Maricaulis maris: one gene and its partner. Each later gene encodes a partner of the first gene's protein in a complex. Links are inferred from orthologs where the notes say so. Each region holds a gene or a part of one and is shown on either strand. Other genes may lie near its edges.

Region 1 (15,362 bases):
CCAGCCTGGCCTTGCTGCTGTTTGCCATCGGGCTGAACCTGCTGGGCGTGTTCGAGGTTGGCACACGGCTGATGGGTCTGGGCTCCGGACTGGCTGACAAGCCGGGCTGGAAAGGCGCTTTCTTCACAGGCGTGCTCGCCGTCGTCGTGGCGGCCCCTTGCGTTGGCCCCCTGGCCGCCGGCGCGCTCGGGCTGGCCCTGACCCAGCCTGTGCCGGTGGTGCTTCTGGTTGCCGGTTCCATGGGTCTTGGCCTGGCGGCACCGTTCGTGATGTTCGCGGTGTTCCCGAGCCTGTTGCGTTTCCTGCCCAAGCCGGGCGGCTGGATGGTCACCTTCAAGCAGTTTCTTGCCTTCCCGATGTTTGCCTCGGTCGTGTGGCTGAGCTGGGTGCTGGCGATCCAGTCCGGTCCGACCGGCCTGCTCTTCCTCGGCGCCGCCATGCTGGCCCTGTCCTTCGCGGTCTGGGCGCACGGCCAGGGCCATCGGATCTGGTCGGTTATCGCCATCATTGCCCTTGCGCTCGGTGTCCTGAGCGTCGTCGCCATCGCGCGGCTTCCCGCAGCCACCGGTGGCCCGGACATGGCGGTCGGTGAAGAGGAATGGTCGCGTGAGCGTGTCGCCGAATTGCAGGCGATGGGGCAGCCGGTCTTCGTCGATGTGACGGCGGCCTGGTGCGTGACCTGCCAGATCAACAAGCTCACCGTGCTCAATACCGACACCGTCAAGGATGCCTTTGACAGTCTGGGTGTTGTCAGCATGCGGGCCGACTGGACCAATCGCAACGAGACGATCGGCGCGCTGATCAGCGAGCACGGCCAGGCGGGTGTTCCGCTCTATCTGATGTATCCGGCCTCGGGCGGCGCGCCGCGCGTCCTGCCGACGGTTCTGACCACGGGTGGTTTCGTCGACCAGCTCGAATGGGCGGCGGCGAACTAGCCCCCTGACAGGGCCGGGCAGCTTGCCGGCAGCTCAACACCGCTGAGATCGGTATCGCTGTCGACGGCGGGAGCGATATTGCTGGCGTCAGACATCAGGGCGGCGAGGTCGGCATAGATATGGGCTTGTTCGGCGGCGGTTTCGGCGGCGTTCAGGGCTTCCAGCCTCGATGTCGCATCGGCCGACATGCCGCGGAAGATACAACGCAGGTCGATGGGGCCACCGGCCTCGTCTATGCGGCGACTCATCAACAGGGCCTCGACGGAAAATTGTTCCAGCTCGAACGATAGCGGATCCTCGATATCGAGCGGGGTCGCGGGGGCTGCCGGGCGCCTGGCGGCTTCCTGCGAGCGGGCCCGGGCGGTCTCGCCAATCGCGGCGGCGAAGGCGGCGAAGTCACTGCCCGGCCCGGCCTGGGCGGCAGCGGGGGCCAGCAGCGTGGCGGCGATCGCGGCGAAGAGGGCGGATTTCATGGCAGGCTCCCGGTCAGTCTCAGCCTGTTCTAGCAGTAACGCCTTGATTTCCGGTGAATCGACCGGCATCTCCCCTTGCGGTGTGCGTGTGCGGGTTCACAGGGCCTGTCTGCTCGTGGAAAACACCGCCTGACATGGGCTTGTCCGCGCCGGCGGAGAGGCCAACCAGATCGGAGATCGTGATGAGCGCCAAGAAACCCTTTCGACCCAAGGCCCGTCGTCCGCGCGGCTTTGAAGACCGCAGCGGCTCTGTCCTGCGGGTCGAGCGCCATCTCGTCGAGACCGCCAGTCGGATCTATGACGACTGGGGTTTCGAACCGCTTCAGACCTCGGCCTTTGAATACGCCGACGCGCTCGGCAAGTTCCTGCCCGACGAGGAGCGTCCCAATGAGGGCGTGTTCGCGCTCGAGGATGATGACGGGCAGTGGCTGTCGCTGCGCTATGATCACACCGCGCCGCTCGCCCGCTTCGTGGCCGAGAACTTCCAGGACCTGAACAAGCCCTACCGGCGCTACCAGGCCGGCGATGTCTGGCGCAATGAAAAGCCGGGCCCGGGCCGCTTCCGGCAGTTTGTCCAGTGCGATGCTGACACGGTCGGTGCCGCCGGTGCCGCAGCGGATGCCGAGATGATCGCGCTCGCTGCCGATGTGATGCGCGCGGTTGGTCTGGCCGATGGCGATTATGTGGTGCGGGTCAATGACCGGCGCATTCTCGACGGTGTGCTGGAAACGATCGGTGCGGCCGACCCGGAGCGCCGCATGCGTGTGCTACGCGCTGCCGACAAGCTGGATCGGCTCGGTCGCGACGGCGTGGCCCTGCTTCTCGGCGGCGGCCGTAAGGACGAGTCGGGCGACTTCACCGAGGGCGCCGGGCTGGATACCGCCGGAATCGATACCGTTCTAGGCTTCCTCGACGCTGGTGGCGGCAGCCGGAGCGATGTCATCGGGCGCCTTGAGCCGCTGATCGGGACCTCCGACACCGGCAAGGCCGGGCTCGCCGCGCTGGCCGAGATCGACGCGGTGCTGACCGCGATCGGGGTCGATGTCGACCGCGCCCTGTTCGACCCGTCCGTGGTGCGCGGCCTTGGCTATTACACCGGGCCCGTCTTCGAAGCCGAGCTGCTGGCCCAGGCCAGCTATGACGACGGCTCGCCGATCCAGTTCGGATCGGTTGGCGGCGGCGGTCGCTATGATGACCTGGTGTCGCGCTTCACCGGCCAGGCTGTGCCGGCGACCGGTTTCTCCTTCGGCGTCAGCCGCTTTGCCGCCGCCCTGTCGGCCCTGGGCCTGACCGGCTCGGTCGAGGAGAAGCCGCTGGTTCTCGTGGTCGCCAGCGAGAAGGATCGTTCGGCGGACTATCTGGCCATGGCCCGCGAGCTGCGCGCGGCCGGTTTCCGGGCCGAGGCCTTTGTCGGCTCCGGCAATATGGGAAAGCAGATGAAATACGCCGATCGTCGCGGTGCCGCGGCGGCCGTCATCGTCGGCTCGAATGAGCGCGAGGAAGGTCTGGTGACGATCAAGGACCTCAAGCTCGGTGCCCGCCTGGCCGCCGATATCAGTGACAACAAGCAGTGGCGCGAGGAGCAGCCGGCGCAGGAAACTGTCGCCCGGACCGACTGGCTCCGCGCGGTCTCGGCGCTGGTCGAGCGCCACCGGGCAGGCTGAAAAAACGAGGCCATGGCGGACCTTGTCCCCAGCTCTCCGGATTATGGGGGTTGACGTAACCGGGTGCCCACGTCAACGTCAGACTCGGAACTGGGCCTGACCGCTTGGTTCTTTGGCGCTTCGGGGAGGAGGCGTCCTTTATCGACCAACCGTTATCTCGGGGCTGGCCATTGCCAGCCCCTTTTTTTTGTCCGGTGGCGGACCGGCCGCTCAAAACCGGAGGCCAGACAAGAAAAGGGCGGCCCGCTTGTGCCGGACCGCCCCGTTTCGCCGCATCAGGCGAGGATCAGTCGTCCTTGTCTTCGGATGTGTATTCGAGGATCACGACGCGCTGGCCATCATCGAGGTCGATTACGCGCCGTCCTTCGGTGCGCTGGATGCGTTCGACGCGGACATTGCGGCGAACGTCGCGGTCATCGGTGCTGCCTTCGAGCCGGCCACCGGAGAGGCGGTCGACCTCGAGCCGGTTCAGCCACTCGACGAGGTCATCGCCGGTCTGCTCTTCACCATCAATCCAGACCCGTTGACGGCCATCGCTGTCCTCGACCCGGATGTCGCGGGCGTCGCTATCGCCGAGCAATTGGTGAAGGCGTTCGGTATCGGCGTGGATCATCGCGGCATGCTCGCGCTCGGCCCGCGCCGCGTCGCGTTCGGCGTGTGCCCGGTCGCGCTCGGCATGAGCCCTGTCCCGTACCCTCTCGCGGGCGATTTCCCGCTCGGCCCGGGCCATCTCACGGGCCGCGTGCTGGATCTCGACGCGCACGCGGCGACGGTCGTCATCGGTCTCAGCGCGGTTGTCGCGCAGCTCGCGGCGAACCTCGTCCATGGCAGCCCGCATCTCGGCTCGCGCGCTTTCGAGTTCTGCGCGAACCTCGGCCTGCTCCTCGGCGCTCAACTCGTCCCAGTCACGCGACTGCAGGACGCGGTCTTCGTCGAGACCTTCCAGCGCGAGCGTCAGCGACTGAAGGACGCCATGGCCAACCCCGTCGATATCAAGCTCGATCGCCATGTCGGCGAGATGGTTTTCCATCTCGGCCAGATGCTGGGCGCGCTCGGCCATGTGGACCTCGAATTCGCGCTCCATGCGGACCCGGCGACCCTCGACGACCCGGACCTCATCACCCTCGATGATCACCACACTATTCGGTGAAACTTCGACTGCATCGCCGTCAATGAGCACCGTCCCGTCGACGATCTCGATCTCCTGGTCATCAATGCGGATGACCGAGCGTTCCCCGTCGCGGTCGATATGGATGGTGCGATCGCCATTGGCGCCGCGAATCTCCACGATCTGGCCGTCATCGCCCATGAACATGGCATCACTGTCGGCCGAGACATGAACCCGGGTCCGGCTGACCCCGTCATCGTCCAGCGCAAAGGCCGCGGCCCCGGTCACGGCGAGCGCGGCACCCGCAAGCAAAAACTTCTTCATCGCATCTATCCCTCTTCGATGTGGCACCACCCTGGCGGCCCGCGCCTTACGGCGTCCCTGTTTGCGGCTAAATTTTTTGTCACGCCCCGTGTGGTTCCGAGCCGATCCGGACCGCTCTCCGACTGTGTCTTTCGGCGCGACAGGCTTGCCAGCCGCCGGAGCGGTGCCCATTCTCGCAGGCTGTACAGTGAGTGACGGAAGCGGATCATGGATCGACGACGCGTCTTGCAATCGGGTATCGCCGCCACACTGGTGGCGGCGACCGGCTCCCGGGTGACTGCCCTGTCCGAGACCGTTGTCGAGCGGCCGCTGGCCGAGCGCGTCGGCGACATGCTGCTGATGGGCTTTATCGGCTCGCATAACGAGACCGAAGGCGCCGACATTATCGACGCCCACCTGGCGGCGAAGCGGATCGGCGGCGTGCTGTTCCTGCGCCACAATGTCCGCTCCCGCGAGGGCGCCGAAGGTTCGGCGGCGCGCTTCCGGGCGACCCGCCCCGACGCCTGGATGGCGATCGACCAGGAGGGCGGGCTGGTCCAGCGCCTGTCGCGCGACCTCGGTTATACCCATATCCCGCGGGCCATGGAGATCGCCGCGGCGCGCTCGCCGCAAGGCGCGGGCGAGCTTTACCGGCTCGGCGCGGCAGAGTTTCACGCCGCCGGTTTCAACATGAATCTGGCCCCCGTCGCCGATCTGCATGACCCCGAGAATGCCGTGATCGGACGTCATGGCCGCGCCTATGGCAGTGACGGCGATACCATTGCCGCCTATGCCGGCGCCTTCATCGACGCCTTCGAGGGCGAGGGTATCGCCTGCGCGATCAAGCATTTCCCCGGCCATGGCCGGTCCCGCGGTGACAGTCATGACGGCTTCGTCGATATCTCCGACACCTGGAGCGAAGCCGAACTGGCGCCCTTCCGCGAGCTGATCGACCAGGGCCGGGGCCATCTGATGATGGGGGGGCATCTGACCAATCGCCAGCTCGATCCGAGCGGCGAACCGGTGACCTTCTCGAAGCCCGTTCTCGACGATCTGCTGCGCGGACAGCTCGGCTTCACCGGCGTGGTGATGACCGATGATCTCGACATGGGCGCGATCCGCAATAATTACAGCCAGCGCGAAGCCGTGCTGCGCTCGATCGAGGCCGGCAATGACATGATCATGCTGTCCAATTCGGCCGCGCCCGACGCCGAACTGCCGCAACGCATTGTCGGCTGGGTCGAGGCCGCCATCGCCGAGGGCCGCCTGACCGAGCACCGCATCAACCAGTCGGTCGCCCGACTGGCTGTGCTGAAGGCGCGGGTCGGGCTGGGCTAGTCCGCCGCGCCGGCCGTCCCGCGGGCGCGTCTTTTCTTTCCCACAGCGTGGGGAGGGGGACCGCGAAGCGGTGCAGGGGTGACGCCGAAGGCGGCATGGGTCCATCCGTGTCAGGGTCCTTCCTCGCTACGCTCGGACCCCATCGACCCGCCGCTGCGCGTCGGCCCACTTCCCCACGTGCGGGGAAGAAACGCGTGGCAGCTCGGTTGTGCACCAACTCCGGGATACCAAAGAAAAGGGCCGCCCCATCGGGACGGCCCTCTCTTTTAGTCGGTCAGGTGACCGGCATGATTACATCATGCCGCCCATGCCACCCATTCCGCCCATGCCGCCCATGTCGGGCATGCCGCCGGCGCTGTCGTCCTTCGGTGCGTCGGCCACGGCAGCTTCCGTGGTGATCAGCAGCGAAGCGACAGAAGCCGCGTCCTGAAGCGCGGTACGGACGACCTTGGCCGGGTCGATGACGCCGAACTCGAGCATGTCGCCATACTCTTCGGTCTGGGCGTTGAAGCCGAAGGTCGGGGAGGCGTTTTCCATCACCTTGCCGACCACGATCGAGCCTTCGACACCGGAGTTGGTGGCTATCTGACGGATCGGGGACTGCAGGGCGCGGGCGATGATCGCGATGCCTTGCGTCTGGTCAGGGTTGTCACCCTTCAGACCGGCCAGCTTGGCTGAGGCCTTCAGGAGGGCAACACCGCCGCCCGGGACAATGCCTTCTTCCACCGCAGCGCGGGTGGCGTTGAGGGCGTCGTCGACGCGGTCCTTCTTTTCTTTCACTTCGATCTCGGTGGCGCCGCCAACCTTGATCACCGCAACACCGCCGGCCAGCTTGGCGAGGCGTTCCTGCAGCTTCTCGCGGTCATACTCCGAGGTGGTTTCCTCGGACTGACGGCGGATCTGGTTCACGCGGGCTTCGATCTGGGCCTTGTCACCCACACCGTCGACGATCGTGGTGTCGTCCTTGGTGATGTTGACGCGCTTGGCCGAGCCGAGCATGTCGAGCGTGACGGTTTCCAGCTTGATGCCGAGGTCTTCGGAGATGACCTGGCCGCCGGTCAGGATGGCGAGGTCTTCCAGCATCGCCTTGCGACGATCGCCGAAGCCCGGGGCCTTGACGGCAGCGATTTTCAGGCCGCCACGCAGCTTGTTGACCACGAGGGTGGCCAGGGCTTCGCCTTCAACGTCTTCCGCGATGATCAGCAGCGGGCGCGAGGATTGGACGACAGCTTCCAGGATCGGCAGCATCGGCTGCAGCGAGGTCAGCTTCTTTTCGAAGAGCAGGATGTAGGGCTCTTCCAGCTCGGCCTGCATCTTGTCGGCGTCAGTGATGAAGTAGGGCGACAGGTAACCGCGGTCGAACTGCATGCCTTCCACGACGTCGAGCTCGGTTTCGAGGGATTTGGCTTCCTCGACCGTGATGACGCCTTCCTTGCCGACCTTGTCCATGGCCTTGGCGATCATGTCGCCGATTTCCTTCTCGCCATTGGCGGAGATGGTGCCGACCTGGGCAACTTCAGCGGAGTCTTTCACCGGGGTGGAGCTGGCCTTGATGTCTTCCATGACGAGGGCAACGGCCTTGTCGATGCCGCGCTTCAGGTCCATCGGGTTCATGCCGGCCGCAACCGACTTCATGCCTTCGCGGACGATGGACTGGGCCAGGACCGTGGCGGTCGTGGTGCCGTCACCGGCGACGTCATTGGTCTTCGAGGCCACTTCGCGCAGCATTTGAGCGCCCATGTTCTCGAACTTGTCGCTGAGCTCGATTTCCTTGGCGACGGAGACGCCGTCCTTGGTGGTGCGCGGTGCGCCGAAGGATTTCTCGATGACCACGTTGCGGCCCTTGGGACCGAGCGTGACCTTGACAGCGTTGGCGAGGATATCGACGCCGCGCAGCATGCGTTCACGCGCGTCGGAGCCGAAAAGTACGTCTTTGGCAGCCATTGGATTATATCCGTTCTTCTAGTTGAGGGTGTTCAGATCGGCGGTGGCGGTTACGCCATCACGCCGAGAATGTCGGACTCTTTCATGATCAGCAGCTCGACACCGTCAACGGTGACTTCGGTGCCGGACCATTTGCCGAAAAGGATGCGATCGCCGGCCTTGACGTCGAGCGGACGCACTGAGCCGTCTTCCTTGATCGCGCCGCCGCCGATTGCGACGACTTCGCCTTCCTGCGGCTTTTCCTTGGCCGTATCCGGGATGATGATCCCGCCCTTGGTCGTGGACTCTTCTTCGACGCGCTTTACCAGCACGCGATCGTGCAGAGGACGAAAAGTCATCTTTGTCTATCTCCAAACAGAGGACTGAAGGTTTCTGGCACTCGGCCAAGGCGATTTAGCACTCACCCTGACCGACTGCTAACAGAGCGGGAGATAAGAGGCAGTGGGGCGGGCGTCAAGAGGTCCGTGATGCGATTTCTGACACGCCCAGCATTCCGCGGCTTCACACCGGGCCCGGGGGCTGAAGCAGCGAAAAGGAAACGGGCCGCCCCGGTCTGGGGCGACCCGTCCTGTTGGCGTCATTCGGCCGGATGATCAGGCCGGATGCGGTCTTGAGTCCAGGCTAGAGGTCGAAGCGGTCGAGTTGCATGACCTTGGTCCAGGCGTCGATGAAATCGGCGACGAAGCGGTCCTCGCCATCACCAAAGGCATAGACTTCGGCCACGGCCCGCAATTCGGCGTTGGAGCCGAAGACGAGGTCGACCTCGGTCGCGGTCCAGGTGACGTCGCCGGTCTGACGATTGACGCCTTCATAGACATATTCCGCATCGGTCGGCTGCCAGCGGGTCGACATGTCGAGCAGGTTGACGAAGAAGTCATTGCTCAACGTGCCCGGACGGTCGGTGAAGACGCCATGGGCGCCGCCGCCCGTATTGGCGTCCAGGGCGCGCAGGCCACCAATCAGCACCGTCATCTCCGGAACCGTCAGCGACAGCAGGTCAGCTCGGTCGACCATGCGTGCGGCCGGCCCGCGGCTATGATCATCGCCGAGATAGTTGCGGAAAGCGTCGGCATGCGGCTCAAGCAGGGCAAAGCTCTCGGTATCGGTCTGCGCGGCGCTGGCATCGGTGCGACCCGGGGCGAAGGGGACGGCGACATCATGCCCGGCCTCGGAGGCGGCCTGCTCGATGGCTGCGGCACCGCCGAGCACGATCAGGTCGGCCAGCGAGATCCGCGTGCCGTCGGTCTGTGCGTCGTTGAAATCGCCCTGGATCTGTTCCAGCGACGCGAGGACTGTCGCGATTTCCTCGGGGTTGTTGACCGCCCAGCTGTTCTGGGGTGCCAGCCGCAGGCGACCGCCATTGGCGCCGCCGCGCATGTCGGTGTCACGGAAGGAGGCGGCGGCCGCCCAGGCCGTGCGCACCAGCTGAGGAACCGTCAGGCCGGAGCCGAGGATGTCGGACTTGAGGCGCTCGATGTCGCCGTCATCGACGAGCGGATGATCAACCGCCGGTACCGGATCCTGCCACAGCAGCTCGACCGCCGGAACATCGGCCCCGAGATAGCGGGCCCGCGGACCCATGTCGCGGTGGGTCAGCTTGAACCAGGCGCGGGCGAAGGCCGCCTCGAACTCTTCCGGATTCTCGAGAAAGCGGGTCGAAATCTCGCGGAAAGCGGGATCTTCGCGCATGGCAAGGTCGGTGGTGAACATGATCGGTGTTTCGAACTCGCCTGGCGTGTGGGCGTCCGGAACGATCATCGCCGCCTCGATGTCGGCAGGGACCCACTGGATGGCGCCGGCCGGGCTGCGTGTCTGCACCCATTCGAAATTGTACAGGTTCTGCAGATACTGGTGGGTCCAGCGCGTTGGGGCCGAGGTCCAGGCGCCTTCGAGGCCGGAGGTGACCGTGTCAGCGCCGTTCCCGGTGCCGCAGGAGTTTTCCCAGCCCAGGCCCTGGGCCTCGACGCCGGCAGCGGCCGGCTCCGGTCCGGTGCATTCATTCGGGTCGTGTGCGCCATGGGCCTTGCCGAAGGTGTGACCGCCGGCGATCAGGGCAACAATCTCCTCGTCATTCATGGCCATGGCGTTGAAGGTCCGGCGAATGTCGGCGGCCGCCAGCAGCGGATCCGGGACACCGTTGGGGCCTTCCGGATTGACATAGATCAGGCCCATCTGGGCTGCCGCGAGCGGGCGCTCGAGGCGCTGACCGTTCTCGTCATAGCGCTGGCTGGCCAGCATGTCCGCTTCTGGGCCCCAATAGACAAGCTCGGCCTGCCAGTCGTCCTCGCGGCCACCGGCGAAACCGAGGGTCTGGAAGCCCATGTCCTCCATCGCGACATTGCCGGCCAGGATCATCAGATCGGCCCAGGAAATGGCTTCGCCATATTGTTGCTTGATCGGCCACAGCAGTCGCCGGGCGCGGTCGAGATTTCCATTGTCCGGCCAGCTGTTGAGCGGTTCGAAACGCTGTTGGCCGCCACCGGCGCCGCCGCGACCATCCCAGGTCCGATAGGTGCCGGCGCTATGCCAGGCCATGCGGATGAAGAAGGGGCCGTAATGCCCGTAATCGGCCGGCCACCAGTCCTGCGAGGTGGTCATCAGCTCCCGGATCTGCACCTTCACGGCATCGAGATCGAGCGACATGAAGGCTTCTGCATAGTCGAAATCCTCCCCGAGCGGGTTCGAGCGGGTGGTTTCGTTCATCCGCAATTGGGTCAGGTCGAGCTGCTCAGGCCACCAGAAGGCGTTGGTTCTCGGGGCATCCGGTGTCGCAGCGGCCGGCATCGCATCGGCTGCCGCGTAGGTCTCGGTCGAAGCCTCTGTGTCGGCGCTCATATCGCTGCCGGTCTCGGGCGACGAACAGGCCGCGAGGATGAGCGATAGCGTTGCCGCGGAGGTAAACAGGAAAGACTTGGTGCGCGTTCTCATAAGGTGGCTCCCCAATGGTGCCGCCCGTCACCGAGTGTCGCGGTGCGCGTGTGGGAATGGAGGTATCCGCATTCCGACGGGGCAGCTGATCATGCTCGGGCAGGGCACCGTAACAGGTCGATCCGGCGCTGAAGGTCTGCCGTCTGAAGATTCAACCTGTACGCGCTGATCGGCCATAAATCCAATCGATATTAATTATGGAAGATATTGATTGGATTGATGCCTCTGACCGCCCGGCGAGCCGGGGACTTTTGGGCAGGGCCGGGGTCAGTCAGCCTGCGTTCATCTGGCAAAACATAAATCGGAGATTGCCATGCCCATCATCTGGTTCGATATGATAGGCTTAGAGTTGCGTTATCGAGAGGGAGCCTCAATGAAACTCCGCACTGCAGTCCTTACCGTCGCGGCGCTGTCCATGGCAGCGTGCACGACCACCGATCCGTACACCGGTGAAACCCGGGCCAACAACACCGGTCGCGGCATCCTCCTGGGCGCCGCGGCAGGCGCGGCGCTGGGATATCTGACCAACACCAATGACAGCGAAGAAGGCCGGACCAATGCCCTGATCGGGGCCGGTATCGGCGCCCTCGCCGGGGGTGCGGTCGGCAATTACATGGACCGCCAGGAAGCCGCCATGCGCGAAGCCCTGTCGGACAGCGGCGTCGGTGTGCGGCGTGAAGGCAATGATCTTCGCCTGATCATGCCGGGTGATGTCACCTTCGCCACCAACTCGGCCGATATCCAGGGTCAGTTCTACGGTATCCTGTCTGATGTCGGCACGGTGCTGAACCGCTACCCGGCGACCTATGTTGATATCGTCGGCCATGCCGACTCCGTGGGTGCAGACGCCTACAATCAGCAGCTCTCCGAGCGCCGGGCCCTTTCGGTGGGCAATTACCTGATCGGCCAGGGTGTCCTGCGCGACCGCTTCTATATCGCCGGGATGGGGGAGCGCTCGCCGATCGCGTCCAACGACACGGCCCAGGGTCGCCAGCAAAACCGTCGCGTTGAAATCCTGATCCGGCCGCATGCTGCGTCCTGATACCAGGGGTTTCTGACTGCGAATGAGAGCGGCCCGCCGGATCGGCGGGCCGCTTTAATTTATGCATCACCTTATAAATCAGCTTGTTAGGCCCCAAAGGGGCGGGTCGGGTTTACCTTCGTTAACCAAACGACAACCGGTGACGACACAGCTTAAGCTTCAAGCACACCTGACGATTCGCTGATTCGAAGGCCGCACATGCCCCGCGTATCCGACATTTTGATCCTGCTGACCTACATCACCGTCGCCGCGGTGGCTGCGATCGGCTTCGAGTTCTTCGGCCTGATGCCGACGCTAAATGCGTGGATGATGGGGGCGATTGTCTTCATCGTCGCCGGCATGGCGCATTCGGCCGCGGCGCGCGGGCAGGAACGACGGGTGCTGGAAACCGAGATCCACGAGCTCAAGGCTGCCAATCTGGCCCTCGCCGAGGAATTCGAAGCCGCCCAGGCGCGCCTTGACGAGATCGCCGACGAGCTGCGTGCGGAATCGGTGGAGCGCGACAATGCGCTGGTGCACGAGGTGAAGGTGCTTGAGGACCTGGTCCGACGCGTCGGTCCCGCCGGCGTGCAGACGCGGCCTGCCGCGCCCGAGGCCGCCAGCACGTCACGGACCGATATCGACACGGTGCGCGAGGCGCTCGCCGCCAACCGCGTCGACCTGTATTTGCAGCCGATCGTTACCCTGCCGCAGCGCCGGACGGCCTATTATGAAAGCTATACCCGCCTGCGCGATGCGACCGGTCGCGTGCTGGCGCCAGCGGCCTTCATGTCGGCTGCCGAGGAAGCCGGCCTGATGGCCGAAGTCGATAATCTCCTCCTGTTCCGCTGCGTGCAGATCGTGCGTCGCCTGACCGGGCAGGACCGCAAGGTCGCGATCTTCTGCAATATCTCGCTCAACTCCCTGGCGGACGAGACCTTCTTCCCGGAATTCCTCGACTTCATCCGTCAAAACAAGAGCCTGTCCAGCTCCCTGATCTTCGAGATCTCCCAGCAGGCCTTCGAGGAACGCGACGCCATCGCCGCCCGCAACATGGCCCGTATGGCTGATTTCGGGTTCCGCTTCTCGATCGACCAGATATCCCATGTCGAGCTTGACCTGTCGGAGATGGAACGGGCCGGCGTTCGCTTTGCCAAGATCGGTGGCCGCCGCCTGCTCGATGCCATCGACAATTACGAGTCGATCGCCGGCTACGAAGCGGGTGCGATTGCCACGGAAGACCTGGCCGGCCTGTTCGGACGTCACGGTATCGAACTGATCGTCGACAAGATCGAGGATGAGGCGACCGTGGTGGAAGTGCTGGAAATGGATGTGGCCTACGGCCAGGGCCATCTCTTTGGCGAGCCGCGCCCTGTGCGCGACGACATGCTGGAGGTTGCCCCGCGCGAGACCGGCGGCAATGTTGCCCGGATGTCGGCCTGACCGGTTCACACCGCGACCCGGCCTGCCGGCCGACACGCCGCATTGACCGGCTGTCACAGGCCTGCTTCAAGCAGGTGATGTTACCCGAACTCGCCACGCTGGGCCCGCTTCGCGACCGCTATGACACGTTGTATTGCGATGTCTGGGGCGTCATTCGAGACGGTACCGACTTGTTGCCCGCAGCCGTCGATGCGCTGATCCGATTCCGCCAGAGCGGGGGACGGGTCTGCCTGGTCTCGAACTCGCCGCGGCGCAGTTCCAGCCTTGCGCACTTTCTCGATCAGATGGGGCTGCCTTCGAGTGCGACCGACGCCATGGTTACCTCGGGCGATGCCATCCATGAGGAATTGCTCAAGCGGACCCCGGGTAAGGCGTTCAATATCGGTCCCGCCAGTGATGGTGCCCTCTATGCCGGGCTCGATCTCGACTTCACCGATATCGAGGCGGCCGACTTCATCACCTGCACCGGTCCGGATGATTACGAGAATGGCCGACCTGAGGATTATGATGCGGTCCTGGCTCGGGCCCTGGAGCGCGGGATCGAGCTGGTTTGCGCCAATCCGGACATCGTCGTCCAGTCGGGCGACCGGCTGATCGTCTGTGCCGGCGCCATCGCGCGTCACTATCGGCAGATGGGTGGCACCAGCATTGTCGCCGGCAAGCCGCACCAGCCGATCTACAGGCTGGCGAAGGCGGCGCTCGAGGCGCAGGGCCACACGGTGGTGCTCGAGCGCGTGCTGGCGATCGGTGATGGTCCGGAGACTGATGTCGAGGGGGCCATGCGGGCGGGTGTCGATTGCCTCTTCATTGCCGACGGCATTCTCGGCGACATGCTCAACGGCGGCCGCCTCGATGTCGAGACAGCCGCCGCTGCGCTGAAGGATTATGGTGTGTCGGCCCGCTATGTCGCGGATCAGCTCACCTGGTAGTTTGTCGGTCGACTAGTCGAACAGGGAGTCGATCGAGTTCTGGTCCAGATCGGAAACCGGGGCCGCGTCGGTAAACATCGCATCGATGTCGTCCTGGCTGGTTTCCGGTCCGCCGATCGCCGGGCCATTGAGCAAGAGCTCGCGGGCCCGCTTTTCCTCGGCGCTCTCTTCGGCCACATGGTCGGCATCGCGAACGCCCATGACTTCGGCGAAGCGTGACACGCGGCTTTCCACGTGGCGCAGGGATGTCACGACCTTCGAGACACGCTGACCGGCGAGATCCTGGAAGCTGCACGCCTCGATGATGGTCATCATGCGGGCTTCGACATTGGCCCGGTAGGCATCATAGTCGGCTTCATCGTCGCAGAGCACGGCTTCCGCCTCGCTCATGATCGTCTCGGTCGCCCGTTCGGTGTCCCCGACGACAGCCTCGAGTTCCTGGCCGGCAGAGGGTATGCGTTCGGTCTTGATGTCGTTCGGCCGCAGGGCGGCGATCTCATCACGGGTCCGCGAGATATAGTCCGCGATATAATTGAATTCCTGGCAGATCGACTGGTCGAGGGAGCTGAAGAACAGCTTCATCGTATCCGTCAGCTGGTGGGCCAGCTTGAGGACTTCCATGATCTGGGCATCCTGCAGGTCGCTCGCTTTCAGAGAGGCGAGGGAGGTGCGGACTTGCGCGGCAACATTGGCGGCGGGCATGGGGCCCTCCTTCCTTTGCAGACTCAAATACGAAAAGGGCGGCTCATCAAACGACTAGAAGTCGCCGAGAACAGCGGCCATTTTCGATTTGAGAGTTCCGGCGTTGAAGGGCTTCACGATGTAGTTGTTTACACCCGCCCGCTTTGCAGCGACCACGTTCTCGGTCTTGGATTCCGCGGTGACCATGATGAAGGGCGTCGCCTTCATGCTCTCGTCAGCGCGAACCTTCTGCAGGAGCTCGTAGCCCGTCATGGGCTCCATGTTCCAGTCTGAGATCACCAGACCGTACTTGTTTTCCTGCATCTTCGCGTAGGCCTCCTGGCCATCCGCGGCATCGTCCACATTTTCGAACCCAATCTGCTTGAGCAGGTTGCGAATAATGCGGATCATGGTTTTGTAGTCGTCCACGACCAGGATCGGCATCGTCATATCGACAGCCATGCTTAGTCTCCATCCACTCGGCGCGTTTACACAAGGACAGCTTGTTCCGCTGTCTTCAGTCATGACCCTAGACATTCGCGGATAAAAATCGGTTAAAGCGGGTAGAAAGATGGAGTCACCCATGTCCGAAGTG
Region 2 (15,267 bases), 1.9 Mb from region 1 along the record:
TCGCGCGCCACCAAATGAGCCGCGACCGCAGCCACCGCGGCCGTGTTTCGCGCCACGGGTTCGATCACATAATGAGAGGTCGGAACGCTCATCGCTTCGAGCTGAAGCCGCGCCAAAGCATGCTGGCGCTCATTCAGCACGATCATCGGGCGGGCAAAAGAAAAATCCCGCCGCGTGTCACTCACGCGCGCTACAGTCTCCTGAACCATCGTCAGCTCGGAAACCAGTGCATGCAGCTGCTTCGGATGGGCAGTCCGCGAGAGCGGCCACAGACGAGTTCCGGAGCCTCCCGACATGATGACCGGCACTACCTGTCTCACGACATCCCCCTATCCGTCAGAACCGCGCCCACATGAACCATATCGGCGCTGGAACGCAATATCATTGGGCGAAGCATTGGCAAAAGCGACAGAGCGACAAGGCCGCAAGCGCTAATGGTCGGCCAAGGCGTAGGGTTTGTGCGCCGGGGTTGCCGGGGGGAAATCACGCGCCGCGAGGTAAGCCAGCAAGCGCCCGAGAAAATCTGCGCAATCTGTCTGAACAACCCGCAGGTGGGCGTTTCCTTCGAGGCTGCTCGATGTAAAAACGCAGGGCGTCTCGGCGGTCTTTTCAGCATCCATCGAGCGTAAAAACGCTGCCAGGTGCTCATCGAATTCATGGGCCGCGCGCACATCATCAAACCTGATCGTTTGCTTGAACACGTCCCTTCCCCCTTTGCCCTGCGCTGAACACGGCCACCATTTCTAAGCCGGGAAGCACCGCTCCTAGCGTGATGGCCATCACGCGCGCCTCACACTTAAACCTAGCAAGTCCTCTGCCAACACGCTAGCGGCACACCAAAGGCGATCAACCGGTTGCAGCTGCGCACCGACCGTATTGCGCTGCATCGCAGCAAATTTGTCACATTCAGACGGGAAGCGTCTCGGACAGCTGGCCACCAAGGCGGATCGGTTCACAGCGGAGCGCCAGACCGGTGGAATCATCGGTCTCCACGAAGACGCCACACAGTGTCGCCTCACCCGTCGCCGGCTCGAAACGGGCCGACCGCATGCGCGTGGTGAAGCGGCGCAGCGGCTCTTCCTTGTCCATGCCGATCACACTGTCATAGTCACCACACATGCCGGCATCCGTCTGGTAGGCGGTTCCGCCCGGCAAGACGCGGGCATCTGCGGTCGGGACATGTGTGTGCGTACCGACAACCAGGCTGGCGCGGCCGTCACAGAACACACCCATCGCCATTTTCTCGCTCGTCGCCTCACCGTGAAAGTCCACGATGGCCGCATCGGCGACCATGCCAAGGGGTGCGGCGGCGAGTTCGCGTTCAACGGCCGTGAACGGATCGTCCAGGGTCTCCATGAACAGGCTGCCCATGACATTCATGACAAAGACACGGCGTCCGTCGGGAAGGTCATACAGATTGGCTCCCGCACCCGGCGTTGAGCCAACCGGGTAATTGGCGGGCCGGAGAAGACGGGGCTCACGATCAATGAAAGTGAGCGTCTCGCGCTGGTCCCAGGCATGATTGCCCAGGGTCAGCACGTCGGCTCCAAGATCGAAAAGCTGATTGCAGATCCGCTCTGTGACGCCAAATCCGGCGGCTGCGTTCTCGGCATTGATGACGACAAAGTCGAGTTGCAGAGCCTTCCGGACCCGCGGCAGGTGGTCCTCGATCGCGCGGCGGCCGGTCTTGCCGACAATGTCTCCAAAAAAGGCCAGGCGCATGAAAAAGGCTCCGTCAGCGGTCAGGCCGACGGATATGGCGCATCAGACGTGGAAAGTCCAAGTCATCGCTGATGCAGCCTGCTCAGGCCGCTGTCTGCGACCCTGTCACATAGTCGAGGATCGGCGCCAGACAGCGCTCGGCTTCCGCGACCGTCCAGCCCTTGCGCCGGGCATAGTCCTCGACCTGGTCGGGAAGGATGCGACCAACCGCGAAGTAATGGCTGTCCGGATGCGAGAGATAAAGGCCGGAAACGGACGAGGCCGGGGTCATGGCAAAGGAGTCGGTCAGGTCGATCCCGGTCGTCTCTGCCGCGTTGAGAAGGGTAAAGAGGGTTCGCTTTTCCGAATGGTCCGGCTGCGACGGGTAGCCCGCTGCCGGTCGAATGCCGGCATAGGCTTCCGCGATGAGCTCACGATTGCTGAAAGCCTCGTCGGGCGCATAGCCCCAGTATTCGCGACGCACCCGTTCATGAAGCCACTCGGCCGCGGCTTCCGCGAGACGGTCGGACAAGGCCTTGAACAAGATCGAGTTGTAATCGTCCTTCGCCGCCTCGAAACGGGCCATCAAATCCGGATTATCGCCAGCCGTAACGGCGAACCCGCCAATCCAGTCGGCATGCCCGGCCGGGGCCAGGAAGTCGAACTGGCAAACATGGGGGCGGTCATTGTCCTTGGCCGCCTGCTGGCGAAGACCATAAAAGCGGGCGAGCTCTTCGCGGCGGGTGTCATCGGTGTAAAGCACCGCGTCATCCCCGTCACGATTGGCGGGCCAGAAGCCGACCACGGCGCGCGGCTCCAGCAGCGCCTCGTCGACCATCCGCGCAAGCATCGCCTGGGCATCGGCAAACAAGGCCCTGGCCGCCTCGCCGCGCTTGGGGTCCTCGAAGATCGCCGGATAGCTGCCCTTGAGCTCCCAGGTAAAGAAGAAAGGTGTCCAGTCGATATAGTCGACCAGCTCGGACAGGGACGGCTTCAAAACCGTCAGTCCAGGCTTGGCAGGCGCCGGTAGCGAACACGCATTCCAGTCGCAATCCCACGCCTTCTCCCGGGCCCGCTCGAGCGGCAGCCGCGCCTTCGCCGAACGCGCAGCAAGCCGTCGCTCCCGGATCCTGGCGAGATCGTCCTTGACCGATTGGGCATAACTATCGCGCTGGTCAGACAGGAGTTTCGAGACCACCCCGACTGCGCGGCTGGCGTCCAGCACATGGATCACCGGGGCGACGCTGATGGCCGGATCGATCTTGACCGCAGTATGGGCCGGGCTGGTCGTGGCGCCACCGATCATGAGCGGGATGTCGACCTTCAGGCGCTCCATCTCGGACGCCACAAAGACCATCTCGTCCAAAGACGGGGTGATCAGACCGGACAGGCCAATGATATCTGCCCCTTCTTCCCGCGCCGTTTGGAGAATTTTCTCGCACGACACCATCACGCCGAGATCAATGACGTCATAGCCGTTACATTGCAGCACTACGCCGACGATGTTCTTGCCGATGTCGTGGACATCGCCCTTCACCGTCGCCATCACGATCTTGCCGTTGGACTTGCGCTGGTCCCCGGTTCTGGCCTTTTCGGCTTCCATGTAGGGGATCAGGTGGGCGACAGCCTGCTTCATGACCCGCGCCGACTTCACCACTTGGGGCAGGAACATGCGGCCGTCGCCAAACAGGTCGCCGACGACGTTCATGCCGTCCATCAACGGCCCCTCGATGACGTGGAGCGGACGCTCACACGCCTGGCGCGCCTCTTCCGTATCCTCAACGATGAACTCGTTGATCCCGTGCACAAGGGCGTGACGGATCCGGTCATTGACCGGGGCTTCGCGCCATTTCAGATCGCGGACCTTGGCCGGACCGCTCGCCTGCCCACGATACCGCTCGGCGGCCTCCAGCAGACGGTCAGTGCCATCATCGCGCCGGTTGAGGATCACATCTTCGACCAGCTCGCGCAGCTCGGGCTCGATGTCGTCGTAGATGTCGAGCTGACCGGCATTGACGATTCCCATGTCCATGCCGGCCTTGATGGCATGAAACAGGAAGACCGAATGCATCGCCCGCCGCACCGTCTCATTGCCACGGAAGGAGAACGAAATGTTCGAAAGACCACCCGAAACATGACAGCCGGGCAGGTTCTCGCGAATCCGGCGCGTCGCCTCGATGAAATCGACAGCATAGTTATTATGCTCCTCGATCCCGGTCGCCACGGCGAAAATATTGGGGTCAAAGATGATGTCTTCCGGCGGAAAGCCGATCTCGTCGACCAGGATTTTGTAAGCGCGGTCGCAGATCTCGAACTTGCGCGCGGCGGTATCAGCCTGGCCGGTCTCATCGAACGCCATGACCACGACGGCCGCACCATAGGCCAGGCACTTGCCGGCCTGCTCGCGAAACTGCTTCTCGCCTTCCTTGAGGCTGATCGAATTGACGATCGCCTTGCCCTGGGTGTTCTGCAGACCCGCTTCGATGACGTCCCATTTCGAGCTGTCGACCATAACCGGGACGCGGGCCACGTCCGGCTCGCCTGCGATCATGCGCAGGAAGCGGGTCATGGCCTCGACACTGTCGAGCAGGCCCTCATCCATGTTCACATCGATGATCTGGGCACCATTCTCGACCTGCTGACGGGCAACAGACACGGCTTCCGCATAATCACCCTCGGTAATCAGCTTCCGGAAGCGGGCCGAGCCGGTAACATTCGTACGCTCGCCAACATTGACGAAACTGGGGACGGAAACGGTCATGTCAGAATGGCCTCAGGATGCCAGCTCAAAGGGTTCCAGGCCGGACAGGCGCATAGCACGCTTGTGTTTGGCCGGACGACGAGGGGCCGCTGAACCGGCAGCCGCGGCAATGGCCCGGATATGATCCGGCGTGGTGCCGCAGCAGCCACCCAGAATGTTGACCAGGCCGGACTCCGCCCATTCGCCGAGATGGGAGGCGGTCTGGTCCGGCGTTTCGTCATACTCGCCCATATCGTTCGGCAGGCCGGCATTGGGGTAGGCGATGATGCGGGTATCAGCGACACGGGACAGCTCGCTGATATAGGGCCGCATCTCATCGGCACCCAGCGCACAATTCAGCCCGACCGCCCAAGGCCGGGCATGCCGGACCGAGTACCAGAAGGCTTCGGCCGTCTGGCCCGACAGGGTTCGTCCTGATCGATCAGTGATTGTTCCGGAGATAATGATGGGAACAGTGTTGCCGGTCTGGGCGCGCAGATCGAGCAGGGCCTTGATCGCCGCCTTCGCATTGAGGGTATCGAAGATGGTTTCGATCAGAAAGAAATCGACGAAAGCTTCCATCGCCTCCGCCTGTTCGAGATAGGCCGCGCGAACGGTCTCGAAATCGACATCGCGAAAGCCCGGATCGTTCACATCCGGCGAGATGGACAGTGTCTTATTGGTCGGACCGATCGCGCCGGCCACTGCCCGGATACTACCCGTCTCAGACGTGACCTGGTCCGCAGCCTCGCGGGCAAGTCGCGCACCTTCACGGGCGATTTCCGGCGCCAATGCCTGCATCTCGTAATCGGCCTGTGCGATCGAGGTGGCCGAGAATGTGTTGGTTTCAACAATGTCCGCGCCAGCCTCGAAATAGGCCCTGTGTATTGCTTTCACAGCGTCCGGCGCCGAAAGGTTGAGAATGTCATTATTGCCCTTGATCGACACGCCCCAGTCAGAAAACCGCATTGCCCGGTAGCCGTCTTCATCAAGCTTGAGATCCTGGATCTGCGTCCCCATGGCCCCATCAAGAATGAGTACCCGCTCCGCTCCTTTGGCCTCTATAGCCTTGATACGGTTTTCTCGCGTCATGATGCCGCCGCCACCCGTGCTCGATCCCCGGATCTGACACCCAGCAGCTGACAGGTCGAGAGTGCCAGCTCGGCTCGATTGAGCGTATAAAAATGGAACCCGTCCACCCCGCCATTCCGCAGATTACTGCACAGCTTCGCCGCGACATGAGCTGTGACCAATTGGCGGGTGACAGGATCATCGTCGAGTCCGTCATAGGCCTCGTGCAACCATTTCGGCAAGCTGGTGCCACAAAGCCCTGCGATCCGCTTCAGTCCGTTGAAATTAGGTTGCAACATAACACCCGGCACCAAAGGAATATTGACCCCAGCCTCCACCGCCCTATCCCGGAAGCGGAAATAGATATCCGCATCGAAAAAAAACTGGGTAATTGCCCGCGTGGCGCCAGCATCAATTTTGGCCTTGAGCAAATCAATATCAAAATCCGGAGTGGGACTCTCCGGGTGTGTCTCGGGGTAACATCCGACTGAAATCTCGAAATCGCCAATATTCCGAATCCCGGCAGCCAGCTCAGCTGCGTTAGCATATCCGTTTTCCGGCGGCGAATACGCTCCGCCAATGGCATCGGGCGGATCTCCGCGCAACGCCACTATGTGACGCACGCCGGATGCCCAATAGTCACGGATCACCTCATCGACCTCCTCTCGCGTCGCATTGACACAGGTGAGATGGGCGGCAGGCCGGATAGTTGTTTCCTCGACGATCCGATGGACAGTCCGATGGGTCCGATCACGGGTCGACCCGCCAGCCCCGTAGGTCACAGACACGAAGCTAGGTGCGAGCGGCTCCAAACGAGAAATCGATTCCCAAAGCGTGGCTTCCATCGCGTCTGTTTTGGGAGGGAAAAATTCGAACGAGACCGCGAGGTCGCGGCTGGCGTTCGAAATCTCGGCATCGGGTCCCATGATGTCACTCCTTGAAGCCCGTAAAGTTAAGGCAGGCCCTACATGTTCACATAAAGATATCTTTATATAAGATTGATGGCTAGCCCCGCCGTAAGGTTGTTTCAGCACCAGAATTTTAAGCACCCCCGGCAGCTCGCACTTGCATCGCGGCCCCAGTTCTGGTCTATGCCCCGCATATAAAGCGATCTTTATATGAGGATATATGCCGTGAGCCGATCGTCCTACATTTTTACATCTGAGAGCGTTTCCGAGGGCCACCCTGACAAGGTGTGTGACCGTATCTCTGACACTATTGTCGATCTGTTCCTCGGCAAAGACCCAGAAGCTCGCGTTGCGTGCGAGACCCTGACCACCACCAATCAGATCGTCCTGGCCGGTGAAATCCGTTGCGCCGCAGCGGTTGACGACGCCGAAATCGAGGCTGCAACCCGTGAAGCAGTGCGCGACATCGGCTACGAGCAGGCCGGATTCCATTGGAAAAATTCTACCTTCCAAAACTTCCTGCATGAGCAGTCCGCCCACATTGCCCAAGGCGTCGACGCCAGCGGCGACAAGGATGAGGGCGCCGGCGACCAGGGCATCATGTTCGGATACGCCTCGGACGAGACACCCCAACTGATGCCGGCGCCGATCACCTACTCGCACCAGATCCTCAAGCGCATGGCCGAGCTTCGCAAATCAGGCGCGCGCCCCGAGTTTGAGCCGGACGCCAAGTCCCAGGTCACCATGCGCTATGAGAATGGCGTTCCGGCCGGTGTGACCTCTGTTGTGGTTTCGACCCAGCACAAGGAAGGCCTGACCCAGGCTGACATCCGCGAGCTGGTCCGCCCGATCGTCGCGGAGGTCCTGCCGGAAGGCTGGTTCCCGCCCGAGGACGAATTCTACGTCAATCCGACCGGCACGTTTGTGATTGGTGGACCGGACGGCGATGCCGGTCTGACCGGTCGCAAGATCATTGTCGACACCTATGGCGGCGCGGCACCGCATGGCGGCGGCGCCTTCTCAGGCAAGGACCCGACCAAGGTTGATCGCTCGGCCGCCTATGCCTGCCGCTGGCTGGCGAAGAATGTCGTCGCCGCGGAGCTAGCCAAGCGCTGCACCATCCAGGTGTCGTACGCAATTGGCGTCTCCAAGCCGCTCTCGCTCTATGTGGACCTGCACGGCACCGGACGCGTCGACGAAGCCAAGCTCGAAGATGCTCTGATGCAAATGGCAGACCTGTCACCGCGCGGCATTCGAACGAAGCTTCAGCTGAACCGCCCGATCTATGCGCGCACAGCGGCCTATGGCCACTTTGGCCGTACACCAACCGACGATGGCGGCTTTTCATGGGAGCGCACCGATCTCGCCGATCAGCTGCGCGGCCTACTCTAAACACCTCAATCACTTTGGGCCGGCGATGTCGGCCCAAACCCCAACACACCAATACTGCCCAAAAAGAAGGACCTGATGGTCATGACGCAATTTGCTGCGGACAAACCCTATGTCGTGAAAGACATGTCGCTGGCCAAATGGGGCCGGATCGAATTCGACATGGCCGAGATTGAGATGCCGGGCCTGATGGCCTTGCGCGAAGAATACAAGGACGCGCAGCCGCTCAAGGGCGCGCGCATTGCCGGCTCGCTGCACATGACCGTGCAGACGGCGATCCTGATCGAGACGCTGACCGCTCTGGGTGCTGAAGTGCGGTGGGCCTCGTGCAACATCTTCTCGACCCAGGACCACGCCGCCGCCGCGATTGCCGAGACCGGCGTGCCGGTCTTCGCGACCAAGGGTGAGACGCTTGAGGAATACTGGGACTATGCCGACGCCATCTTCCATTGGCCGAACGGCGAAACCGCCAACATGATCCTCGATGATGGTGGCGACGCGACCATGTATCTGATCCTCGGCGAAAAGGCGGAGGCCGATCCGTCCATCCTCAATCACCCGAAGTCGGAAGAGGAAACCTTCCTCTTCGCCCAGATCAGGAAGCGCATTGCTGCCTCCCCGGGCTGGTTCGCCAAGGCAAAGGCCGCGATCAAGGGTGTATCGGAAGAAACCACCACCGGCGTGATGCGTCTCTACCAGATGCACAAGCGCGGCGAGCTGCCCTTCCCGGCGATCAATGTGAATGACAGCGTCACCAAGTCGAAATTCGACAATCGCTATGGCTGCCGCGAAAGCCTCGTCGACGCGATCCGTCGCGGCACCGATGTGATGATGGCCGGCAAGAAGGCCGTCGTCTGCGGTTATGGCGATGTGGGCAAGGGCTCCGCCGAATCGCTCGCGGGCGCCGGCGCCCGCGTCTATGTCACCGAGATCGACCCGATCTGCGCCCTGCAGGCCTGCATGGATGGCTTCGAGGTCGTCCGCCTGAATGACGTGGTCGGCGACATGGACATCTTCGTCACCGCGACCGGCAACAAGGACATCATCACCGTCGACCACATGCGCGTGATGAAGGACATGGCGATCGTCTGCAATATCGGCCACTTCGACAACGAGATTCAGGTCGAGAGCCTGAAGAATTTCAAGTGGACCAATGTGAAGCCGCAGGTCGACCTGGTCGAATTCCCGGAAGGCAACCGCATCGTTCTGCTGTCGGAAGGCCGCCTGGTGAACCTCGGCAATGCCACCGGCCACCCGAGCTTCGTGATGTCTGCCAGCTTCACCAACCAGACGCTGGCCCAGATCGAACTCTGGACCAAGGGCGAGAACTATTCGAACGAGGTCTACATCCTGCCCAAGCACCTCGACGAAAAGGTCGCCGCACTGCACCTCGACAAGCTCGATGCCAAGCTGACCGTGCTTTCGGAAGACCAGGCCGATTATATCGGCATCCCGCAAGCCGGCCCGTTCAAGGCCGAGCATTACCGCTACTAGGCCAGCGACCAGGCCAGCGCCGAGGCCTGTCCGGCATGCACAGCAAACGCCCCGGTTCCACGAGCCGGGGCGTTTTTGGTCCGGCTATTCGGTAATCGGCAGGCAGTTGCAGGCGGCTGCGGACGTCCAGTCCAGCCGGATCCAGCAAAGCGCCGTCTCGCGATCATGAAATTGCCCGACCTTCCGGCCGAGCGAGTGGGCGACGGTGGCCACGATCATCGACACGGTCTCCTGGTCCTCGGCGCGACCAACGAAGCCGAGCTTGGTGCCGGGAAGAAGGTCATCGACAAGGCCCTGGACGTTATCGATGATTTCAACCGGCGGCGCCTCGATCGAGGCGTCTGTAATGTCGATAATGGCGCCGCGCACGGAATTGGCATTCGCCACCGCCTTCAACTCGAGACGGGATGCCCTGATTTCATCACCGCTGACGACGCCGATATGGATCAGGCAGGCTGCATGATTGGCGGGAACATGTGTGACGGTGAAAGTCATTGCGTGCCGGCTTGCTCCCCTGATCAGGCTCGTTCATCCCGAAAATCGTACACTTCAGCATCCGTGACCAGCCCATCCAATGGCTCATCATGAGCTTGGGCGGGAAGCTCGGCAACCATTTGACAATCGAAAGCCAGACCGATCGCGAGGATGGGGCCGGTCGCACGCAGAGCGGCCAGCGTGTAGTCATAATACCCTTTGCCGAAGCCAAGCCGGTTACCGGCCCGGTCGCAAGCAAGCAGCGGAACCAGGACCAGACCCGGGTGACACTCCGGCTGGCTTGAAAGCGGCTCGAAGACGCCCATGCCGCGCCGCTCCAGCGCGTCACCCTTCCGGTAGGCGCGGAATGTCAGCGGACGCCCCGGCCCCTCGACCACGGGAAGACACAGCCGGGCTCCACCGGTGACAAGACGCTCCATGAGCGGGCGGGGGTCGATTTCGCCGGCAAGCGGCCAGTAGCCGGCCACGACGCCACCGGGTGACGGCAGCCAATGGTCCGGAAATCGGGAGGCGAGCGCCCGCCCCGCATCCGGCGATACCAAGCCGGCTTCACGACGCCGCTCCAGCATGCGGGACCGCAGCGCGGGCTTGTCCGTGGAAATCATGTGGCGGCTCCACTCGCGCCGTTAGAGCGTGTATATCCCCACAAACCCGACTGTTCAGGTGGGCACCACTTGAACGGGACCAGGGTCCCAGACAGAGGCAGTTCCCTCGTGGAGGTGTACGGTCCGCAGGATAAACGCTCCAGTCGAACGCAGCAGATAACCGCCACCCCCTATGTGGGGCCGAATGGGCCGAAGCTCAAGCGTCGGCTTCGGCAAGTGCGTCATTCTGCGCAGACAGGATTTCATCGTCATCCGCATCGAGCTCACCGGTTTCCATCGCCCCGGCGAAACGCTCCATCCGGGCAGCCAGCCGGTTGAGCTGGTCGGTCAGACGCGTGCGGGCTTCGGCATGCAGGCTGGCGGCGCCGTGATTTTCGTGCCGCAGGCGTTGCAACTGGCCCTCGAGGCTCTCGATGCGACCGTCGGACTCCCGCAAATCGTCGACAAGAATGAGCGACGCCATCAGCAATAGCCGCAAATCACCGATCTGGCCGACCTGGCCCGAAATTTCCGAGACGCGCTTGTCGAGGCTTGCCGCGAGCTCGCGAAGATAAGCTTCCTGACCCTCTTCGCAACCGATGGTGAAGTCCCGACCATTGAGAGTGACGGTCACGCGCGACATCGGCTCAGTCCTCCCCACGGAGAAGATCACGGAGTTCGGTTATCGCGCCATCCAGCGCGTCTGACGCAAACTGTGCCGCCTCCTGCAAAGCGGCCTCGCGACCGCGCGCCTCGTCCAGCGCTTCGGCGAGGTGGGCGCGATCAACATCGGCGTCCCGTGCTTCGATCGCGGCAAGCTCGGCCCGCTTTACCCGCGACCGCATGGACCGCGCTGCACCCTCCACGCGCGTCATGGCGCCGTCCAGCCGTGCGATCACAGCCTCCAGGGCATCTTCAGGCATATCCGGACGCACGTTCATGCGCTGAGAATCAACTGTGTCGCGGCAAAGTTCAAGTTCTTGATCAACTTCATCCCCTGCGGCATTGAGTTCATATCCCTTCATGGCGGTGAAAAGGGGCCAAATCGAGGTGCCGCGGCCGGTCGGCCTGCCGCCGGGCATCATTTGACGCTTGTGTCCTGACAGTCCACAAGGTCAAAGCTTTACAGCGCTCGAACCAAAGGCGATTTCGACAGATGCTTTCCCTTCCCGACTGGGCATTCTACCCGATCGCGACCGCAGCGGCTGCCGCCATGATTGCCGCGGCCATGAGCTTTGGGGACACCGATCACCGCACACCGGAGGAGATTCGCGCTGAGGGCCTGATCTATGAGGGCGAACGCCTGGCGGGGATGACACTGGGAAATGGTCTCACTATCGAATTCCTCACTGAGGACGGCTCGCAGTTTGCCCGCATTGCCGCAGCCCGCGGTCCCTTGGACGGCCTCCAGTCGGCGGGTGCGTTTTTCACGCTGTCACCAGACGAGATCGAAGCGTTTCAGGGGCACCGCCTGCGAGTGACTTACACACTCCGGGCAACCCCGGACCAGGGGGCTGAACAGACCCTCCTCAATGTCTTCATACCCGGTCGGAGCCAGGCCGATTGGGAGAGCCAAGAAACCAGCGAAAACTATGAGAGCCTGACGATCGAACTCTTGCCCGCGCGCTGCGAACTTGCCTTCGCCTATGTCAGCCTCTGGCCGGACTGGCGCGCACAGCGCAACCGGATCGACCTGCAGCGTGTCGAAATCACCGCGTTGGAACCCCTGCCCTGCGAAAGTTAGGGCTTCTGTCGACTCAGCAGGCGTACTTTCGCCCGCCGTGTCAGCAGGTCGATCGGGTTCCAGTTCATCATGCGGGCAATCGCTGACGGCGGAACCCGTCTCGCCTTCTGAACCTCAGCCCGTGTCAGGAATATATCCCTCCGGCCGGCCAGACCGTCTCCCAGGGCTCGCGCGAAAACACGCCCTTGACCGAAGCGAAGTGACGATAACCAGAGCAGCCCGGTCACCAGAACATGGCCAGGAAGCAGCAACCAGAAAAGCCAGCCCGGGGTGTTCTTGAGGAAGACCCACAGCCGGTTGCGGACACCGTGATAGGTTGCGAATTCCGAACGTCGGCCGGAAGATCCATAGCCAACATGATCGACCGCCGCGCTGGCGAGCTGGATGACCTGATAGCCCTGCAACCGGGCACGGTAGCCAAGGTCGACATCCTCATTGTAACAGAAAAAGCGCTCATCAAACCCGCCCAGGGCTTCATAGACGTCGCGCTTTATGAAGAGCGCCGCGCCGCAGGCTGCGAACACTTCGCCCTCGGGGAGCGACCGGGCAGGTCGCCCATAGCCGGAGCGATAGGCCAAGCCGAGCGCATGGTAACAATCGCCTGTGCCATCCAGTGTATCGAGCTGATTGGCTACAAACTGGGTCGAGCCGAACATCGACGCCGCCGGATAAATCGTGCGGGCGCGGTCCAACTGCTCGATCCAGTCCGGGTGCGGATAGGCGTCAGGGTTCAGCAGCGCGAACCAGGCCCCCTTCGCGAGCGTCGCCAGATAATTGTTTCCACCGGCGAAACCAAGATTCTCGTCACTCTCCACCAGACGGACGCCCTCTGGCATATCGGCGGCCCGCACCCGCTGACCGTCGGGAGATCCGTTTTCCAGGACAATGATCTCACGTGGTGCGAGGCTTTGCGCCGTCAGCGCTGCGAGACAGCCTGCAAGAGTGTCGACGCTCTTGTATGAGACAATGAGAACGGAGATGTCAGCGGTTTGAGGCACGCGATTTCCCGGCTTCGATTGAGACGTGCTGCGTTGCAGCGCCTTTCATTTCCAGCAATAGCGGGTAGCATGCTTCCCGTCCGCCGCGAACTGCTCGCGCACGTCCCATCATCATGACGACACCCCGTGCGGATGTCCGAAGCAGGCTTTCACGGGCAGATATGGCGCTGAGCGCGTTCTCCGGGCATGACAGCGAATGAGTGAGGGCGTGGGGCAAAACGCATGAGCACAATCCTGATTGATGCGGGACTGGTCCTGGGGCTGGGCGCGATCCTGTTGTCCGGTCGCCTGTCGACCGCCCGCGCCTTTGCGCTGTTTGCGGCCGCGACCATACTCACCGGGCGTATCGCCTTCGACGATGCCCTGGACCGCCTCACCACTCCGGCCATCCTGGCCGTGACCAGCCTCGTGATCATTGCATCGGCGCTGGCCAAACTGCCGGGTCTGAGCCGGACGGTGTTCGGCCGACCGGGGCGGGCGCCCCGCGTGACGCTGGCGCGCTTCCTCGGCTCGGCCGCGCTGGCCTCCTCGGTCACGCCCAACACTGCTGTTGTCGCAGCTCTCCTTGGGTCCGCTGCGCGCCGACCAGACATCTCGCCTCACCTCCTCCTGCTGCCACTGTCCTACATGGCCCTCGCCGGTGGCATGCTGACACCCTTTGGCACTTCGGCCAGCCTCATGGTGACGGGCGAGGCGGCACAATTCGGGGTCGATCTCTCGGTCTTTGACTTCGCCCTGCCCGGTGCCGCGGTCGCGATTGCCGTGTTCATAGTCCTCGTCGTGACGGCGCCTGTCATCCTGAAGGACCGCAAGACGCAAGAGACCGACACCAGCGGCATCTTCCATGTTGAAGCCCGGATCGATGACGACTCCCCGCTGAACGGCCGCAGCGTCGCCGCTGCCCATTATCACCCTTTTGTATCTGTGACCTGGATCTGACCCATGCCGAATCTCGACGACAAGAATGCAATAGCCTTCGAATTTGCCCGCATATGCTCACTCGCTGCGGTCAAGATCATGGAAATCTATGAGAGTGATTTCGAAGCACGGGGTAAGGACGACAAGTCCCCGGTAACGGACGCGGACGAACTGGCCGAGAAAATCATCCTTGCAGAACTCGAGGCCGCCCTGCCCGGCATTCCTGTCCTCGCAGAAGAGAGTTTTGCTGCCGGTTTCCGCCCCAAAACCGATGGCGCCTTCATCCTCGTTGACCCTGTCGACGGCACCAAGGAATTCATCAACAAGAATGGCGAGTTCACAGTCAATATCGCGCTAATCGAAAATCGGGCGCCGACGGCGGGTTGCGTTTTCGCCCCGGCTCGCGAGCGAATCTTTGTCGGTGGAACGCACGCCTGGGCCGGCGCGCTGAAAGCCGGCGCACCGGTATCGGCCGACTCGCTTGATATGATCACGACACGCGACCGGCCTGCCGGGGGCATGACAGCCGTGATGAGCCGCTCGCACGCGGACGAAAAGACACGAGCCTTTGCCAACGCCCAAGGCGTGACGGAAACGGTTTCTGCGGGCTCGTCACTGAAATTCTGCCTGATCGCCGAAGGAACTGCGGACGTCTATCCACGCTTCGGGCCGACCAAGGAGTGGGACACCGGCGCGGGTCACGCGGTTCTCAACGCCGCCGGCGGCGCGGTTCTGACACCGGACGGAGCGCCCTTCATCTACGCCAAGGAAGCCGTCGAATACCTCAATGGGGCATTCGTCGCCTGGGGCCGTATAGCTGGGGCCGTATAGACTAACCCCATCTCGTGACGGCGGCGCCCGGCCGGCGCCGCCCTCGCCGAAACCTAACCCAGACGTCCCATGCGTTTGAGCTCGGCGATCACCTTGTCGGCAGCATCCTCGGCGCTCAGATCGGCTGTCTTGATATGCAGCTCCGGCATCTCGGGCACTTCATAGGGGCTGTCGAAACCCGTGAAGTTCTTGATCTCACCCGCCTGGGCTTTCTTGTAGAGGCCCTTGGGATCCCGCTCGATACAGACCTCAAGCGGCGCGTCGATGAAGACCTCAATGAACTCGCCATCCTCGACCAGCTCGCGCACCATTCGGCGTTCCGAACGGAAGGGCGAAATGAAGGAACACGTCACAATCAGGCCTGAATCGACAAACAGCTTCCCGACTTCACCGA

The links.
Region 2: the proteins of groL (region 1) and metK are in contact, whole or in part, in a cryo-EM structure (PDB 8P4O), measured with the Escherichia coli proteins. The link is inferred for Maricaulis maris from one-to-one orthologs.

What each region holds. Positions count from the first base shown.
Region 1 is NZ_AP027270.1:662,915-678,276, forward strand. The notes cover bases 5,440-8,385. They hold groL (chaperonin GroEL), read right to left. Parts: upstream 7,766-8,385; coding sequence 6,113-7,765; downstream 5,440-6,112. Other genes in these bases: AAA969_RS02975 (glycoside hydrolase family 3 protein), read left to right, coding at 5,440-5,821; AAA969_RS02985 (co-chaperone GroES), read right to left, coding at 7,816-8,103. In the rest of the region: AAA969_RS02955 (protein-disulfide reductase DsbD family protein), read left to right, coding at 1-935; AAA969_RS02960 (hypothetical protein), read right to left, coding at 932-1,408; hisS (histidine--tRNA ligase), read left to right, coding at 1,591-3,072; AAA969_RS02970 (hypothetical protein), read right to left, coding at 3,359-4,504; more of AAA969_RS02975, read left to right, coding at 4,712-5,439; katG (catalase/peroxidase HPI), read right to left, coding at 8,387-10,549; AAA969_RS02995 (OmpA family protein), read left to right, coding at 11,067-11,735; AAA969_RS03000 (EAL domain-containing protein), read left to right, coding at 11,934-13,157; AAA969_RS03005 (TIGR01459 family HAD-type hydrolase), read left to right, coding at 13,235-14,086; AAA969_RS03010 (protein phosphatase CheZ), read right to left, coding at 14,099-14,788; AAA969_RS03015 (response regulator), read right to left, coding at 14,843-15,229; AAA969_RS03020 (MaoC family dehydratase), read left to right, coding at 15,351-15,362.
Region 2 is NZ_AP027270.1:2,539,687-2,554,953, forward strand. What follows is about bases 5,871-8,721. They hold metK (methionine adenosyltransferase), read left to right. Parts: upstream 5,871-6,630; coding sequence 6,631-7,812; downstream 7,813-8,721. Other genes in these bases: metF (methylenetetrahydrofolate reductase [NAD(P)H]), read right to left, coding at 5,871-6,438; ahcY (adenosylhomocysteinase), read left to right, coding at 7,894-8,721. Outside these bases: AAA969_RS12080 (mannose-1-phosphate guanylyltransferase/mannose-6-phosphate isomerase), read right to left, coding at 1-308; AAA969_RS12085 (hypothetical protein), read right to left, coding at 432-701; AAA969_RS12090 (TIGR00282 family metallophosphoesterase), read right to left, coding at 907-1,722; metH (methionine synthase), read right to left, coding at 1,805-4,462; AAA969_RS12100 (homocysteine S-methyltransferase family protein), read right to left, coding at 4,475-5,533; more of metF, read right to left, coding at 5,530-5,870; more of ahcY, read left to right, coding at 8,722-9,303; AAA969_RS12120 (hypothetical protein), read right to left, coding at 9,388-9,798; AAA969_RS12125 (5-formyltetrahydrofolate cyclo-ligase), read right to left, coding at 9,822-10,403; AAA969_RS12135 (cell division protein ZapA), read right to left, coding at 10,600-11,025; AAA969_RS12140 (DUF4164 family protein), read right to left, coding at 11,030-11,467; AAA969_RS12145 (hypothetical protein), read left to right, coding at 11,539-12,126; AAA969_RS12150 (glycosyltransferase family 2 protein), read right to left, coding at 12,123-13,124; AAA969_RS12155 (SLC13 family permease), read left to right, coding at 13,347-14,063; 3'(2'),5'-bisphosphate nucleotidase CysQ, read left to right, coding at 14,067-14,873; sulfate adenylyltransferase subunit CysN, read right to left, coding at 14,927-15,267. UniProt on the Escherichia coli protein: Catalyzes the formation of S-adenosylmethionine (AdoMet) from methionine and ATP.